Regions from separate parts of the Vibrio sp. QJM3NY_35 genome, predicted to be linked through region 2. Evidence: predicted binding sites of a transcription regulator. Region 2 holds the regulator's gene; the other holds the start of a gene.
The links. Region 2 encodes CRP, which controls carbon source genes, mostly activating them, when cyclic AMP is high. Its sites were predicted from a motif close to TGTGANNNNNNTCACA; they were not measured.
Positions count from the first base shown of each region.

Region 1: malT (HTH-type transcriptional regulator MalT) is a predicted target of CRP. The motif match lies at 4,568-4,583, and genes of this name have one in related genera.

Region 1 is NZ_CM173508.1:1,003,038-1,010,659, forward strand. It holds gene AC3CH3_RS19915 (polyprenyl-phosphate transporter) at 180-1,100, opposite strand; gene malT (HTH-type transcriptional regulator MalT) at 1,670-4,378, opposite strand; gene AC3CH3_RS19925 (glycogen/starch/alpha-glucan phosphorylase) at 4,946-7,399, shown strand; gene malQ (4-alpha-glucanotransferase) at 7,587-7,622, shown strand, end outside.
Region 2 is NZ_CM173507.1:3,075,527-3,083,148, reverse strand. It holds gene astD (succinylglutamate-semialdehyde dehydrogenase) at 1-1,247, shown strand, start outside; gene AC3CH3_RS14025 (2-oxoadipate dioxygenase/decarboxylase family protein) at 1,461-2,252, shown strand; gene crp (cAMP-activated global transcriptional regulator CRP) at 2,437-3,069, opposite strand; gene AC3CH3_RS14015 (phosphoribulokinase) at 3,309-4,178, opposite strand; gene AC3CH3_RS14010 (YheU family protein) at 4,256-4,468, opposite strand; gene AC3CH3_RS14005 (hydrolase) at 4,564-5,556, opposite strand; gene AC3CH3_RS14000 (TIGR02444 family protein) at 5,832-6,302, opposite strand; gene AC3CH3_RS13995 (ABC transporter ATP-binding protein) at 6,299-7,622, opposite strand, start outside.

The DNA.
Region 1 (7,622 bases), on a different replicon from region 2:
AGAGCGGCGATGTTATCATACCCCTCAATACGTGCTTGTATCAAAAAGCAATTTTGTGCGTATGGTAGAACTAAAAAAGCGAAGCCATTGGCTTCGCTTTTGTCTATTTCATCGAGAGGTGAGCTTAGTATTTCTAAGCATTATCCGTTCTAAACGCTTTCCAGAAGTTGGTTGAATGATTAGTCAGCGTTGCGCTCTGCAAATTTCTCTAGTCCTAGAACCAAGGCAATAGCAGCCAACATCATCACAATCGCCATTACCAGCTGAGAAGGCTGAGAGGTTACGGCTTCAAAATCAAACGGTGACAGATTTTCTTGAAGTAGAGGAACTTGCTCACCCTTTGAATTTGTACGCCAGCTGATGGTTTCTTTCCACGGCCAAATCTTAGGCAGCGTACCGATCATCAAACCAGTTAAGAACACTAATGTGAAATCGCGGAATGAGCGCAGTAACCAAGAAAGTACGTGCGAGAAAGTCAGTAGGCCAATCACACAGCCACTAAGGAATAGCGCAAGCACATCGATTTGGAACTCTTTAACCGCACCAAGAACCGGACCATACATACCAATCAATAGCAGAATGAAGCTACCCGAGATACCCGGCAAAATCATCGCACAGATCGCAATCGCACCCGCAATGAGAACATTGATGCTGGTTGGTTCCATTTGCAGCGGCTTAAGCACGGTGATGCTGTATGCGAAGGCAACACCAAGCAGCAAAAACACGAATCGAATCACATCGCGCTTTTCTACTTGCTTAAGAATATGGAAAACCGACACCAAGATAAGGCCAAAGAAGAACGACCATAAAGGAACAGGGTGCGTGACCAATAGCCAAGAGATGAGTTTCGCAAATGTCGCGATGCTGGTGAAAACGCCCGCGAACAATGAGATTAGGAAAAAACCATTGATGTGGCTAAACGCGGCCTTGAAGCCTTCACGTTTCCATAAGCCAAGTACGTTAGGGTTAATTCTTCGAATGCTTTCTAGCAGCGTATCGTAGATACCAGTAATGAATGCGATGGTCCCGCCTGACACGCCAGGGACAACGTCGGCTGCGCCCATTGCCATGCCTTTGAAAAAAGTACTTAAGTAGTTCATTGCTTCATAGAGTTGAGTGTGATTTTGTGCAGTATACAAACTTTAGTGTAAAAAAAGTATGAATATGCCATTGGGGAAGGGCTTTTATTACTCTCTTAATTGTAAGGCAATAAGTTGAACTGAACATTTGCCTAACATTTAAAATACAACCACTTAGTAATTTGTCATTAAGAGCAGAGATGAAACTGATCTCTTATCGATATTGCATCTTGGTTGCATTATGCAAATGCACTTTGCAATTCGCATGACAAATTCATGGTTTTTATGCGATGCAGGGCTTATAAAACGTCGAATAAAAGTTGGCACGCTAACTGCATTATGTACATTGACCCTTCTTAAGCCGAGGGTCACCTAGCCAACTGACGTTGTTAGTGAACCTATTGATTTGTTCACAAATATATAGAGCCAATCGCGATTATTGCGGTTGGCTATTTTTTGCCTGTCGTTTGGTGATTGTCTTTTTTCTTTTCCAGCTCCTACATTTTTAAGCTCTAAACTTCAGATGAAAAAAAAGCCAGCCACCATTGGTGACTAGCTTAAGCTTTTCTCGAATCAATCTCGATTCCGTTTTAGTACCCCATCAACTGCAGCAAGTTCTCCGCCGTGCTGATTGCTTCTTTACGGTTAGCAATGTTGAGCTTTTGATAAAGGTTACGGATGTGAGTTTTGATCGTGGTCCCCGCTACATCGAGCTCTTGAGCGATTTGCTCATTACTGAACCCAGAATAGATCAGACCAAGTACTTGCCATTCACGCTGGGTGAGTGGGCTAGTGCGCACAAGCTCAGGAATATTCGGGTGATTAACCAAGTTCTCAACAAAGTCTTCATCGAAGTGAACCGAGCGGCTGCGTTGGGTGGTTGAGATATCTTTCATGATCTGTTGAGCGCGATGGCGTTCTAAGTCACCTAAGCCTGGCTTGTTGCTCAATTTATCCAAGATATGCCCGATAGTTCCACCGTCGACTAAGAAGTTACCAACCATACCGGTTTGGTTGGTCATATGAAGCGCTTCTTCAAGTAGCACGCGTGCGCTGTCTTCATCGTTAATTTGTGTACGCAACACCGCTTCAACGATCAAGTTTCGGTTGGTGTCTGTAATCAGATGTGAACGCTGCGCTTCACTCTTAAGAAAAATCAGCGCTTCTTCCGCATCTTCATACTGCTCAAGGATGATGTGAGAACGTACGATGTTTCGCCATTGAAGCTGGCAGAAGTGGTTACTTGCCGATTCAGGTCGAACCGCCACGCTTAGCCAATCACGGATTGCCTCTTTATTGCCTTTTACTTGCCAGAATAGAATCAAAGAAAGAGAAGCATTTGCGGTCCAATCTACGTGGTAAGTTGATTGACGTAGCAGGTGTTGAATTTGGTCGATAAACTTCGACGCTTTATCAATCTCGCCACGGCTCAATGAAATTCGAGCCAGCATTGAGTAACTGTGCAGGTGTTTACTTGGTGAGTGGTGACCAAGGATATCTAAGCCTTTGTAGCAACATTCTTCCGCTTCATCTAGTCGGTTCCAACACCAGAAGATCTGAGCGCGAACACGTAGCAAAAATTCATGCAGAGGCACGTATTGAAGCTGATGCTCTTCAATCAATTTGAATGCACTGTCTTGTAGCTCAAATGCAGCTTGAACATAACCTTGAGCAATCAAGATTTCGCTTTGTTGCAGAATCGCCCACAGAGCCTGATGATAAACCTGATACTGACGTGCCAGTTTTTCTGTTTGTTGCATCATCGGTAGCGCACGACTGAGGTTACCCATTACGTGATTCACTTCGCCAACAACCGAGGTTGCGACAATACGGCTACGATAAACAGTGGTGTTCAGTTGGCTTAACGAAAGCTCAGCCAGTTCTAACGCTTTTTCAGGTTCATTGCTGTTGATGGCAACTTGGGCGCGCAAGGCGTTGTATTGCCCTTGCTGCTGAGTATCGAGTTCAATGTTTCGCGCTTGATATTGAGTCTCAGCTTCTTCCAGCAAAGTACCCACTTGGTCATAACGGTGCTGACTTTGTGCAAGCCAAGCGCGTAGCATCGAAAGCTTTGGCTCACTGTATAGTTGATCTGTGGTTAGCTGTTTGATCGCCATTTCTAATGACGAAAGCTCACCTTGGTTGAACATCGGCCAACCGTGCTCAGTCAGGATTTGAATGATCAGTTCTGGATCTTCAGCGCGCTGTGCGTGACGTAGTGCTTGGTGTGGTGTGTTTTGCTTGATCCACGCTTTTGCAGCACTTCGATGCAGTTCAGCTTCTTGCTGAGGAATTCGAGCTTGGCGCTCATGTGCGAGGAATTCACCAAACAAGTTATGGAAGCGATACCAGTTCTTTTCACCTTCAAGCGGGTAGATGAACAAACCAAAACGGTTGAGTGATTCGATCATACCTAACGCATCTTCACGCTGTGTAAGTGCACACACAAGCTCATCGTTGAAGTGATCAAGCACAGAACATTGCATCAAGAACTGTCGGGTTTCTTTGTCTAGCAGGTCGAATACTTCTTCAACCAAGTAGTCCCAAAGATGGGCGTGGTTAAAGTGAGAGAATGACTCTGCGGACTGTGCAAGAGTGCGTTTTTGGTGTTGTGCTTGTAGCGCGATAAGTTGTAGTGCAGAAGGCCAACCTTCTACATAACTACAAATGCTGTCTGCCGTGGTGTCATCAATGCCGTCGGCTACGCGTTGGTTGAAAAAGCGTGTGGTTTCTTCGGTATCAAACGCCAACGAGTCATTACCTAATTCGATCATTAAGTCACGAACGCGCAGGTTTGCTGTACCAAGTGGTGGCGTACCACGACTGGTGACAACCAACGTTAGGTTATCGGGCATGTGTTTGAGGAAGAAGCGCATGGCTTCGTGGATGTCGTCATTGTTGACCAAGTGATAGTCATCCAACACCAGAAAGCACTCGTGATGGAATTCCGACATCTCGGCAAATACTTCACTTAATAAAGAATGCAGCGATGAAAACTGTCGCTTTTCTGCCAGTTTTTGGGCATTCGGACAGGCATTTTGAGTCGCTTTATTAAGTGATTGAAGTAGGTAGTTGATAAAGCGGAAGGCATCATTGTCGCTATCATCAATGCTGTACCAACCCACATTAGGTTTATCTACCAACCATTGTGCAGCCATGGTGGTTTTGCCGTAGCCCGCTGGAGAGCGGAACAACACAAGCTTATAGCAATCTGCATTGTGAAGCAGATCGAGAACCCTAGGTCGTAGGATTGCATTATGTAAGCGGCCGGGACGAGTCAGTTTCGAAGGGATCCACATATCGAAGTTTTACACCTATTCCGTGGCTATGTTCTGAAATATCCCAATCTATCGTTGAGTGTACTCCAATGACATGAGCCTAATTACTTAAGTCTTTACTCATATTACGTGAAGCCAAACGTTACCGACTACGATCCTCCTCAGAAACCTTGCACTCCTGCATGTTTTTGGGTGTCTACGCCCTTTATTTGAGACTTTGCTCACGTTGCGGGTTGATTTGTGAATGTGACTTCGTTCATCCCTACACGGGAATCTATGCAAAAGATGAGAGTTGGAAATTATTTTCGTGATCTGAATATCAGATTTAACAATGACTTTAATCTGGTTAAATAAAAGTCACATCAATTGAAGTTAAGTTATCGAACGGGAGCTTGTGATCTTAGTCACTCCAAGTTTTTGTTCGCAGTCAGAACATGAGAGTCAGATCACTAACCCTAAGTCGGTACGCCCCCTACGCCCTCCCATCTACTCCTAGTCAGTTGCATTAGCGGGAGGATGTTTAGTTTGTGGTGACCATGCACGATATGTCACAGATGAATTAGAACTATTAAAAGCGAGATTTCTGAAATGAAACCAACTCAGCAAAAAACTTTCGATAAAGTGTCATTCCAAGAGAGTGTTAAGAAACATTTATCTGCAACCTACGCAACAACCGTTGAAACAGCAGACAGCCGTTCATGGTATCTAGCAATGGGTCGTGCTCTTGCAGAGCTAACGACTTTTGACCTGCTAGAAACTGAAAATGATGAAAAAATTAAGAACGCGAAGAGCGTTAACTACCTATCACTTGAGTTTTTGATTGGCCGTCTAACAGGTAACAACCTGATCAGCATGGGTCTTTACGAACAGATCACTCATGCAATGGAAGAGCTAGGTCAAAACCTAACTGACCTTTTAGAAGAAGAACGCGACCCATCACTAGGTAATGGTGGTCTTGGTCGTCTAGCTGCTTGTTTCATGGATTCTTGTGCCGCTCAAGAATACCCAACAGTAGGTTACGGTCTTCACTACGAGTACGGTCTATTCAAACAATCTTTCCAAGACGGTCGTCAACAAGAAGCACCTGACGCATGGCGTGGTGTTGAAGGTTACCCATGGGAAGTAGCTCGTCCAGAACTAGCACAACACATTGGTTTTTACGGTCATGTAGACGTTGAATTCATCGACGGTAAAGAAGTTCGTACTTGGGTTCCAGGTATGGAAGTAAAAGCAATGCCTTGGGATCTACCTATCGTAGGTTACGAGTCAAACACGGTTTACCCGCTGCGTCTTTGGGAATGTCAGGCAATCGCACCATTCTCACTAGCTAGCTTTAACAACGGTGATTACTTCGAAGCGCAACACTCGCTAATCGATGCAGGTAACATCACGAAAGTTCTTTACCCGAACGACAACCACGAGAAAGGTAAGACTCTGCGCCTAATGCAGCAGTACTTCCACTCAGCAGCGTCTGTTCGCGATATTCTACGTCGTCACGAAGCCGCTGGTTTCTCTCTAGAAGATCTGCCTAAGCAAGAAACGATTCAGCTTAACGATACGCACCCAACGATTGCGATTCCTGAGCTAATGCGCATCTTGATTGACGAGAAAGGTCTATCTTGGGACCAAGCATGGGAAATCAGTGCTCATACGTTCGCTTACACGAACCACACACTACTTCCTGAAGCACTAGAGACTTGGTCTGAATCACTGATCAACCGTCTTCTTCCACGTCACATGGAAATCATCTTTGAAATCAACCACCGCTTCATGCAAGAAGTTCGTAAAATGTGGCCTGGTGACGGTGAGAAGCAAGCGAAGCTTTCTATCATCCAAGAAGGTTTCCACCGCATGGTTCGCATGGCAAACCTATGTGTGATTGGTTCTTACAAAGTGAACGGTGTAGCTGCGCTTCACTCTCAACTGGTTAAGAAAGACTTGTTCCCTGAGTTCAACGAAATCTTCCCTGGCAAACTGACTAACGTAACGAACGGCATCACGCCCCGTCGTTGGTTGAAGTTCTGTAACCCAGGCCTATCTACGCTAATCACAGGTAAGATCGGTACTGAATGGCCAGCAAAACTTGAGCAGCTAGAAGGCATCGCTAAGTTTGCAACAGACGCGAAATTCCAAAAAGAATTCATGGCGGTTAAGAAAGAAAACAAACAGCGCCTTGCTGATTGGGTTCAAGAGAACATGGGTATCGAGCTAGATACTAACGCTATCTTTGACGTTCAAATCAAACGTCTGCACGAGTACAAGCGTCAGCACCTAGATTTGCTACACATTCTATCTTTGTACCACCGCATTCTTAACGAACCTGGTTTCGAGTGTGAGCCACGCGTATGTTTCTTCGCAGCGAAAGCAGCACCGGGTTACCACCTAGCGAAAGAGATCATCTTCGCGGTTAACAAGATTGCAGAGAAGATCAACAACGACCCGCGCATCGGTAACAAGCTTAAAGTGGTATTCATTCCTGACTACCGTGTAAGCATGGCTGAAATCATCATCCCTGCAGCAGACGTTTCTCAGCAAATCTCATTAGCTGGTAAAGAAGCATCTGGTACGGGCAACATGAAGATGGCTCTAAACGGCGCGCTAACTATCGGTACGATGGATGGTGCAAACGTTGAGATTCGTGAAGAAGTGGGTGATGAAAACATCTACATCTTCGGCCTAGACGTTGATGGTGTTCAAGCACTGAAAGCTCAGGGCTACAACCCTTACGACTACTACAATGCAGACCCACTACTGAAAGCATCCCTAGACCTACTGACTGGCGATGAGTTCACTCCAGGTCAACCAGGCCTTCTACGTGCAACGTTTGATAGCCTGCTAGACGGTGGTGACCCTTACCTATGTCTTGCTGACTTCGCCTCTTACGTGAAAGCGCACGAAGACATGGGCACGCAATACAAAGACCAAGCAGGTTGGGCTAAGAAAGCAATTCTTAATACAGCATTGGTTGGTAAGTTCACATCAGACCGCTCTATCCGCGACTACGTGAACAACATCTGGAAACTTGAAGCGGTTAACCGTTAATACTTCCAAAGTAGCCAAGGCAGTTTCTGCCTTGGCTCAATTAGCTTGTGAGCAAACGAAAGGCTTAAAGGTTTGTCGTTTATCAACAAGCTGCTTACAAACCGATTGTCACAAGCTAATTGATTAGTAAAAATTAAATTAACAACCCTACAAAATAGAAAGCGTCAGAACGTTTTCGGAGAGAGCGATGAAAGAACAAACCGTATTAAAACAAGTCGCAGAA
Region 2 (7,622 bases):
AGGTAAAAGAGAACAGCGAAGAGATTGCACAGATCATCGCAAAAGAGACGGGCAAACCGATTTGGGAAACTCGCACTGAAGCGGGTGCAATGGCGGGTAAAATCGCTATCTCTATTCGTGCTTACCACGAACGTACCGGTGAAGCTTCACGTGAAGCGGCGGGCAACCAAATTGTACTTCGTCACCGTCCATTGGGCGTAATGGCGGTATTTGGTCCTTACAACTTCCCAGGTCACCTACCTAACGGTCATATTGTTCCAGCTCTGCTATCAGGGAACACCGTAGTATTCAAACCTTCAGAGCAGACACCTTGGACGGGTGAGTTTGCAATGAAGCTATGGCAAGAAGCGGGTCTTCCTGCTGGCGTAATCAACCTAGTACAGGGTGCTAAAGAGACAGGTATCGCACTAGCCGATGCTAAAGGTCTTGATGGCGTACTATTCACAGGTAGTGCCAATACCGGTCATATCCTACACCGTCAATTCGCGGGCCAACCGGGCAAGATGCTGGCACTAGAGATGGGCGGCAACAACCCTATGGTGATCAGCGACCAATACGGTGATGCAGACGCAACGGTATACACTATCATCCAATCGGCTTTCATCAGTGCGGGTCAACGTTGTACATGTGCACGTCGCTTATATGTTCCTGTTGGAGAGAAGGGCGATCAACTACTGGATAAGCTCGTTGCTGCGACCTTGAAGATTCGTGTCGATCAGCCATTCGCTGAGCCAGCACCCTTCATGGGGCCACAGATCTCTGAAGCTGCGGCTAAGTTCATTCTGGACGCGCAAGCGAATCTGCAATCGTTAGGCGGTGTAAGTCTAGTCGAAGCAAAAGCGGGTGAAGCGGCGTTTGTTTCTCCGGGCATTATCGATGCAACCAATATTGCAGAACTGCCAGATGAAGAGTACTTCGGTCCATTACTGCAAGTGGTTCGTTACCAATCGCTAGAGCAAGCGGTCGAGTTAGCTAACGACACTCGTTTTGGTTTATCTGCTGGCTTAGTATCAACAGATGATTCTGAATGGGAATACTTCGTGGACCATATCCGTGCGGGTATTGTTAACCGTAACCGTCAGCTAACAGGCGCAAGTGGTGATGCACCGTTTGGTGGCCCGGGTGCTTCGGGCAACCTACGCCCAAGTGCTTACTACGCAGCGGACTACTGTGCTTATCCTATGGCTTCAATGGAAGGTGGCGAAACTCAACTTCCGGCAACGTTTAGCCCGGGTATTGAGCTTTAATTTAGGCTAATGAGTCCTAGGCTCATGCGTTAAGTTTGAAATAGGGAAGTGGTGTTATCGCTTCCCTTTTCCATCACGTCCGACATCTAGATTGGGCGGTAGATAATAATAGAAAAAGTATGTCACAGGCTGATGGCTGCTGACTCTGTGTCTCAGCCTCTCCCTCTCTAATCCAAATTACTAGCTTGCTAGAACCTCTGACAAGGAGTCACCATGACGCCCGATCTACTCTTTAAATCACTTTGGGACGATTACATTCACAGGCTTTGTCCATCGGCTGAGAAAGTGCATCACTTGCTGAAAGAAGACGAAGCGCTGATTAATGATCACATTGCACTGCGTACTTTCAATGTTGCTCCTTTGGGTATTGAAACATTAGCGAAGCCTTTCCTTGAATTAGGCTATCAGGCGTGTGGCGACTACTTGTTTGAGAGTAAGAAGTTAGTGGCTAAACATTACGAGCACCCAGATCCAAAACAACCAAAAGTGTTCATTAGTGAGTTGAAGGTAGAAGAGTGTTCAAGTGACTTGCAACAGATCGTTGCTAAGTTGGTTGAGCAAGTGGACGCAAGTAAGCTTCAAGGCCATGAGTTCTTGTTTGGCGGTCGTCTTTGGGATTTGAGCTTCGCTGACTTCCAAGTGCTCGCAAAAGAGAGCGAATACGCGTCTTGGCTCGCGGCTCATGGATATGGTGCAAACCACTTTACGGTGAGTGTGAACCAGCTAAATGAATTTGATGAAGTGCAGGCGGTGAATGACTACCTGAGCGAGTCAGGCTTCACGATCAATGCATCTGGCGGTCAGGTTAAAGGCTCTCCAGAGGTCTTATTAGAGCAATCATCAACAATGGCAGACAAAGTCCCAGTTTCATTTGTTGAAGGCAATGAGATGATTCCTGGGGGCTTCTATGAGTTCGCTAAGCGTTATGCGATGGTCAACGGTGAGCTTTACACAGGTTTTGTTGCAGCATCAGCTGACAAAATCTTTGAGAGCACCAACGGTTAAAGAAAGATACGAGCACGGATTTTGTCCTATAGATGCGAGTACGCTTCGCTTCGAGACAGTTTGTGCTTGGAAGCTGTAGGTGTTCTATTCGCATCTCGTATCTGCTCTATAGATCTTAAGAAAACAAAAAAGCCACCAAACTCGCATTTGGTGGCTTTCAAATTTTTGGCTCAGTTAATCGAGATTAACGAGTGCCGTATACCACGATAGTTTTACCGTGTGCAGAAATTAGGTTCTGCTCTTCTAGCATCTTCAAGATACGACCAACTGTCTCACGAGAACAACCAACGATCTGGCCAATCTCTTGACGAGTGATCTTGATTTGCATGCCGTCAGGGTGAGTCATTGCATCTGGCTGTTTCGCTAGGTTTAGTAGCGTTTGAGCGATACGACCTGTTACGTCAAGGAACGCTAAGTCACCAACCTTTTGGCTAGTTACTTGTAGACGGTTTGCCATTTGCGCTGAAAGACGCATTAGGATATCTGGGTTCACTTGGATAAGTTGACGGAATTTCTTGAAAGAAATTTCAGCTACTTCACAAGGAGATTTAGCACGAACCCAAGCAGTACGCTCTTGGTCTTCTTCGAACAAGCCAAGCTCACCGATGAAGTCGCCTTGGTTTAGGTAAGAAAGAATCATTTCCTTACCTTCTTCGTCTTTGATAAGAACTGCCACAGAACCTTTAACGATGTAGTACAAGGTTTCTGCCTTTTCACCAGCATGAATCAAAGTACTTTTTGAAGGGTACTTATGAATATGACAGTGTGAAAGGAACCACTCTAATGTTGGATCGGTTTGAGGTTTACCTAGAACCATAATATCTCACTTCCTCTGCAGGGTATGCTTGCCGCTTTCCGTATTTTAGCTAAGCCTGGATTGACTTGTAGGATAAGAGCACTCGTTGAGCGCTGCAAGCTATCTTGTGTTTCGTTTAAGAATAGTATCCTTTTTCAGGTACTATTTCTTGATTTTAATCGTGACCAAGCTACGATTTTTTACGCAAAATTGTGCACATGATCACGGTATGAAAAGTAATCAACCAGAATGTCGTTTTGTTAACCTATTTTTCCGGTTTCGATAAGTTGTTGCAGGATTGGCCTCACAATGAGCTCCATAGCAAAACTCATCTTGCCGCCTGGCACCACTAGCGTGTTATGGCGAGACATAAAAGAGCCATCAATCATAGCCAGAAGGTAGGGGAAATCGACGTTTTTGATGCCACGCAAACGTATAACTACGAAGCTTTCGTCTAAACTTGGAATTCCTTTGGCGTTAAGTGGGTTCGATGTATCTACGGTTGGAACACGCTGAAAGTTTATGTGAGTGCGCGAAAATTGCGGGGTAATGTAGTTGAGGTAATCATCCATTGAACGAACAATGGAGTCCATTACCGCTTCGCGTGAGTGACCACGATCGCGAGTGTCACGAACGAATTTTTGAATCCACTCTAAGTTGACGATGGGCACCATGCCGATCAGCAAATCGACGTGTTGAGAAACGTTAATGTCGCCATCAACCACACCGCCGTGCAAGCCTTCGTAAAACATCACATCGGAATTTTCCGGGATCTCTTGCCATGGCGTGAAGGTGCCCGGCATTTGATTGTAAGGCACGGCTTCATCAAAGGTGTGCAGGTAGCTTCTTACTTTACCTGTACCTTCGTTACCGTATTTACGGAAGAACTCTTCTAGCGCACCAAAGTCGTTGGCTTGAGGACCAAAGTAGCTGATGTGCTTACCTTGCTCGCGCGCTTTACGGATCTCGACATCCATCTCTGGACGTGTGAAGCGATGGAAACTATCCCCTTCAACCCAAGCTGCCTTCACGTCCATCATATTGAACATTTTACGGAAGGCTTCTGAGGTAGTGGTGGTGCCGGCTCCAGATGAACCCGTCACCGCAATAATTGGATGTTTAGCGGACATGACAACCCTTGTCTTTTGAGTAACTTACTTGTTAGCAATCGTTTACCACTATAACACGGCTCCTTTATGAGCGCAGCTTAGAAGCGTTTTGTGACTTGAATATCAACGGTTTCATGGAGTTCAGAAAACACGATGCTGACTTCTCCTGAAGCTAATTGATGTTTCACTTGGTCAATCTTGTTTTGCAGTGAAACCTCTACGTCGCCGTAGTCTGTGCCTTCACGCAGCACGAATTCTTTGATGAGGTTTTCCAGTGTCTCTGGTGCAATGTCTTGCCATGGGATGATCATAAATACTTCTCTCTTTTATGTTCATAAATAGGTTTATTGATGTAGAAATGCGTGTGCTTAGTAATGTTTTGCTTCTATTTACTAAGGCTCGGTCATTATGCCGAATCTTGGATACTTTCATAGTAGGCAGGCAAGGCTTCTTCTAACCAAAATCTTGGCTTGAGTGTGCTGCCAGTAATAAACCCAACATGGCCGCCTTTTTGAAACAGTCGATAATCGATGTTATCGGGCAGAACGAATTTTGGGATCACATCATCGGTCATGAAAGGGTCGTCTTTGGCATGAATGATCTGCGTCGGCAGTTTAATCTTATTGAGCTTAGGCAGCGCAGAACATTGCGCATAATAGTCTTGGGCATTTTTGAAGCCGTGCAGAGGCGCAGTGATTCGTTCATCAAACTCATACAGTTTGGTTATGTTCTTGATGGCTTCAGCTGTGATGCCAAGTTTTTCCTGTAGCAAGTTAACTTTTTTTAGCGCATTCGATTTTAGAGAGTTGAGCAGGTACTTCTTATAAAGCTTGGAGAAACCGCGCTCAATGCGACTAGAGCAACACGCTAAGTCAAATGGAGCAGATACGATTGTCGCCGCCGACAGCAATGGGTCGTCTGCGTACTCAGCTAAATAGTTCGCCAGCATGTTTCCACCTAAAGATATGCCAACCGCAACCTTAGGGTTATTCGGAAACTGCGCGTGTAGGTGTCTTAGGAAAAAGCGCGCATCTTCGACCTCACCTGAATGGTAAGCGCGAGCCAGGCGATTGGGTTTTCCGCTGCAGCCTCTGAAGTGCATCATTACCGATAACCAACCATCTTTAGCAAATGCATTCATCAGTCCGTTGGCGTAAGGGCTCTCAAAGCTACCTTCTAAACCATGGAATAGAACGAATATCGGCTTGTTACTTCGATCATCATTGCTTGGGTTGTCACCGTCGGGTGATTCGCTCCAAGCAAGATCAAGAAAGTCACCATCGGGAGTTTCTAAGGTTTGCCAGTGAGGATGAAACAGCGCCTGTTTTCTAATAAACCGTGGCACTAAGGTTTGTAAGTGCGGATTAGAGAGACCAGCGGCTGCGGTAAATATTGTCATAAAAACGATCCATGCTTCTTTGATGGGCTTTGATAACGTGTTGAGCTTGCAGTGAAACGCCCACGTTTTTATTTGAGCTTGGTTGATTCTCGGCATAAGCGCAAGGCTTTCACTTGTACGAGATACAAAAACAGGCTATGGGTAACCAGTTGAATAATATCAATGTTAGGTGCCTTAAAAACTTCATTGTGCATATTAGTCAGTGCATGCACATGAAGAGAGACAGGGCGCAGTTAAGCTTGGATCTTGATTGAGTAAAAAGGAAAGAGAATGAGCTAGGGCTGAGGTGCTGGTTCAGAAAAAGCGTCGTAGAGGTTTTCTGCTCCTAATAAACGACAGTACTGAAACGCGAGCGGTGATTGCTGGTTAGCGTAAAGTTGTAGGGAGTTTATACAGTCGACGAGATCGGACTGTTGTTGCTTTTCAAGCTGTAACTCAAACTGTAAGGCTTCACGGTATAGTGAGTCGACAACGTGTGCTTTGAGATGTTTACGTAGCTCTCGATAACTATGAAGCAGGGTTTCAGAGCGGCTTAAGCACTGGTGTACTTTGTGCCACTCCTCTTCAGCAAAAGACAATTGCTGCTCATCAAGCCATTTGAGAAGCAGCAGTAGATTGACGTTGCCGTGGAATTGGTTTTGCAAAGCTAGGCACGCATCCTTTACACCGCGCACACTGTAATATTGAAGGCTAAATTGCCATAGTCGTTCCAGTGTTAGTGATATTGGGGCGTGCTCTGGGCTCATAAGCTATCCATATCCTGTTCCATCTGCTCAAGCTCTTCTTGAGTGGACATCCAATCCATTTCAACTTCTTCTAGCTGTGACTTACTGCTCGCTTGGAGAGCGAGTACTTTATTCAGTTTAGCCTTATTTTCAGCTTCATACAGTGAAGTGTCGGATAATTCTTGCTCGGCTTCTTCAAGAGCCTGCGTTAATTTATCCATCTGCTTTTCAAATTGAGTCAGCTTTTTACGCAGTGGTGCCGTCAGTTTACGGAACTCGGCTTCTTTACGTTTCTGCTCTTTTTTCGCTGCTGCACTGTTGGCACCGTCTTTTGCTGGTGCCAATGCTTGTGCCTCTTTGCGCTCAATTTTCTGCTGTTCGGTTAGCCACTTGTAGTAATCGCTTAAGTCACCATCAAACGGTGCTACTTGGCGGTCGTGAACAAGGTATAAATCATCGGTAGTTGCACGCAGTAGGTAACGGTCGTGCGATACGATAACCATTGCGCCTTCAAACGTCTGCAGGGCAAAAGTCAGCGCTTGACGCATGTCGAGATCTAAGTGGTTGGTTGGTTCATCGAGTAGCAACAGGTTTGGTTTTTGCCATACCAGTAGCGCTAATACTAAACGCGCTTTTTCACCACCAGAGAAGGGGGCTACTTTATCGAGCGCTTTTTCGCCTTGGAAACCGAAGCTACCTAGGTAATCACGCAGTTGTTGCTCGGTATGTTTAGGGGCAATCTGCATCATGTGTTGTAGCGGTGTTTCTTCAGGGTGCAGTGTTTCTAATTGGTGCTGCGCAAAGTAACCAATCTTAACGCCTTGCGAATAGCTCAGCTCACCACCTTGCTGTTTCAGTTCGCCAGAAAGCAGCTTAATCAACGTTGATTTACCAGCACCATTTCGACCAAGCAGACCAATACGACTGCCTGGTACTAGGTTCAGGCGAATCTTCTCTAGAATCAGATTGTCATCATAGCCCGCTGATACTTCGTCCATCATCATGATTGGGTTTGGTAGTGCGTCTGGTTCTCTAAACTCAAAGCTGAATGGGTTATCAAACTGAGCAGGTAACACTTGTTCCATTTTCTCTAGCGCTTTTATACGGCTCTGCGCTTGGCGAGCTTTTGAAGCTTTATAACGGAATCGGTCAATGTAGCTCTGCATGTGAGACATCTGTTTCTGCTGCTTTTGATACATCGCTTGTTGCAGAATCAGTTTTTGCGCTCGTTGTGTTTCGAACGATGAGTAGTTACCCGTGTACTCATTGAGCTGTTGATTTTCAACATGCACGATACGATTGACGATAGGGTCTAAGAAGTCTCTATCGTGCGAGATAAGT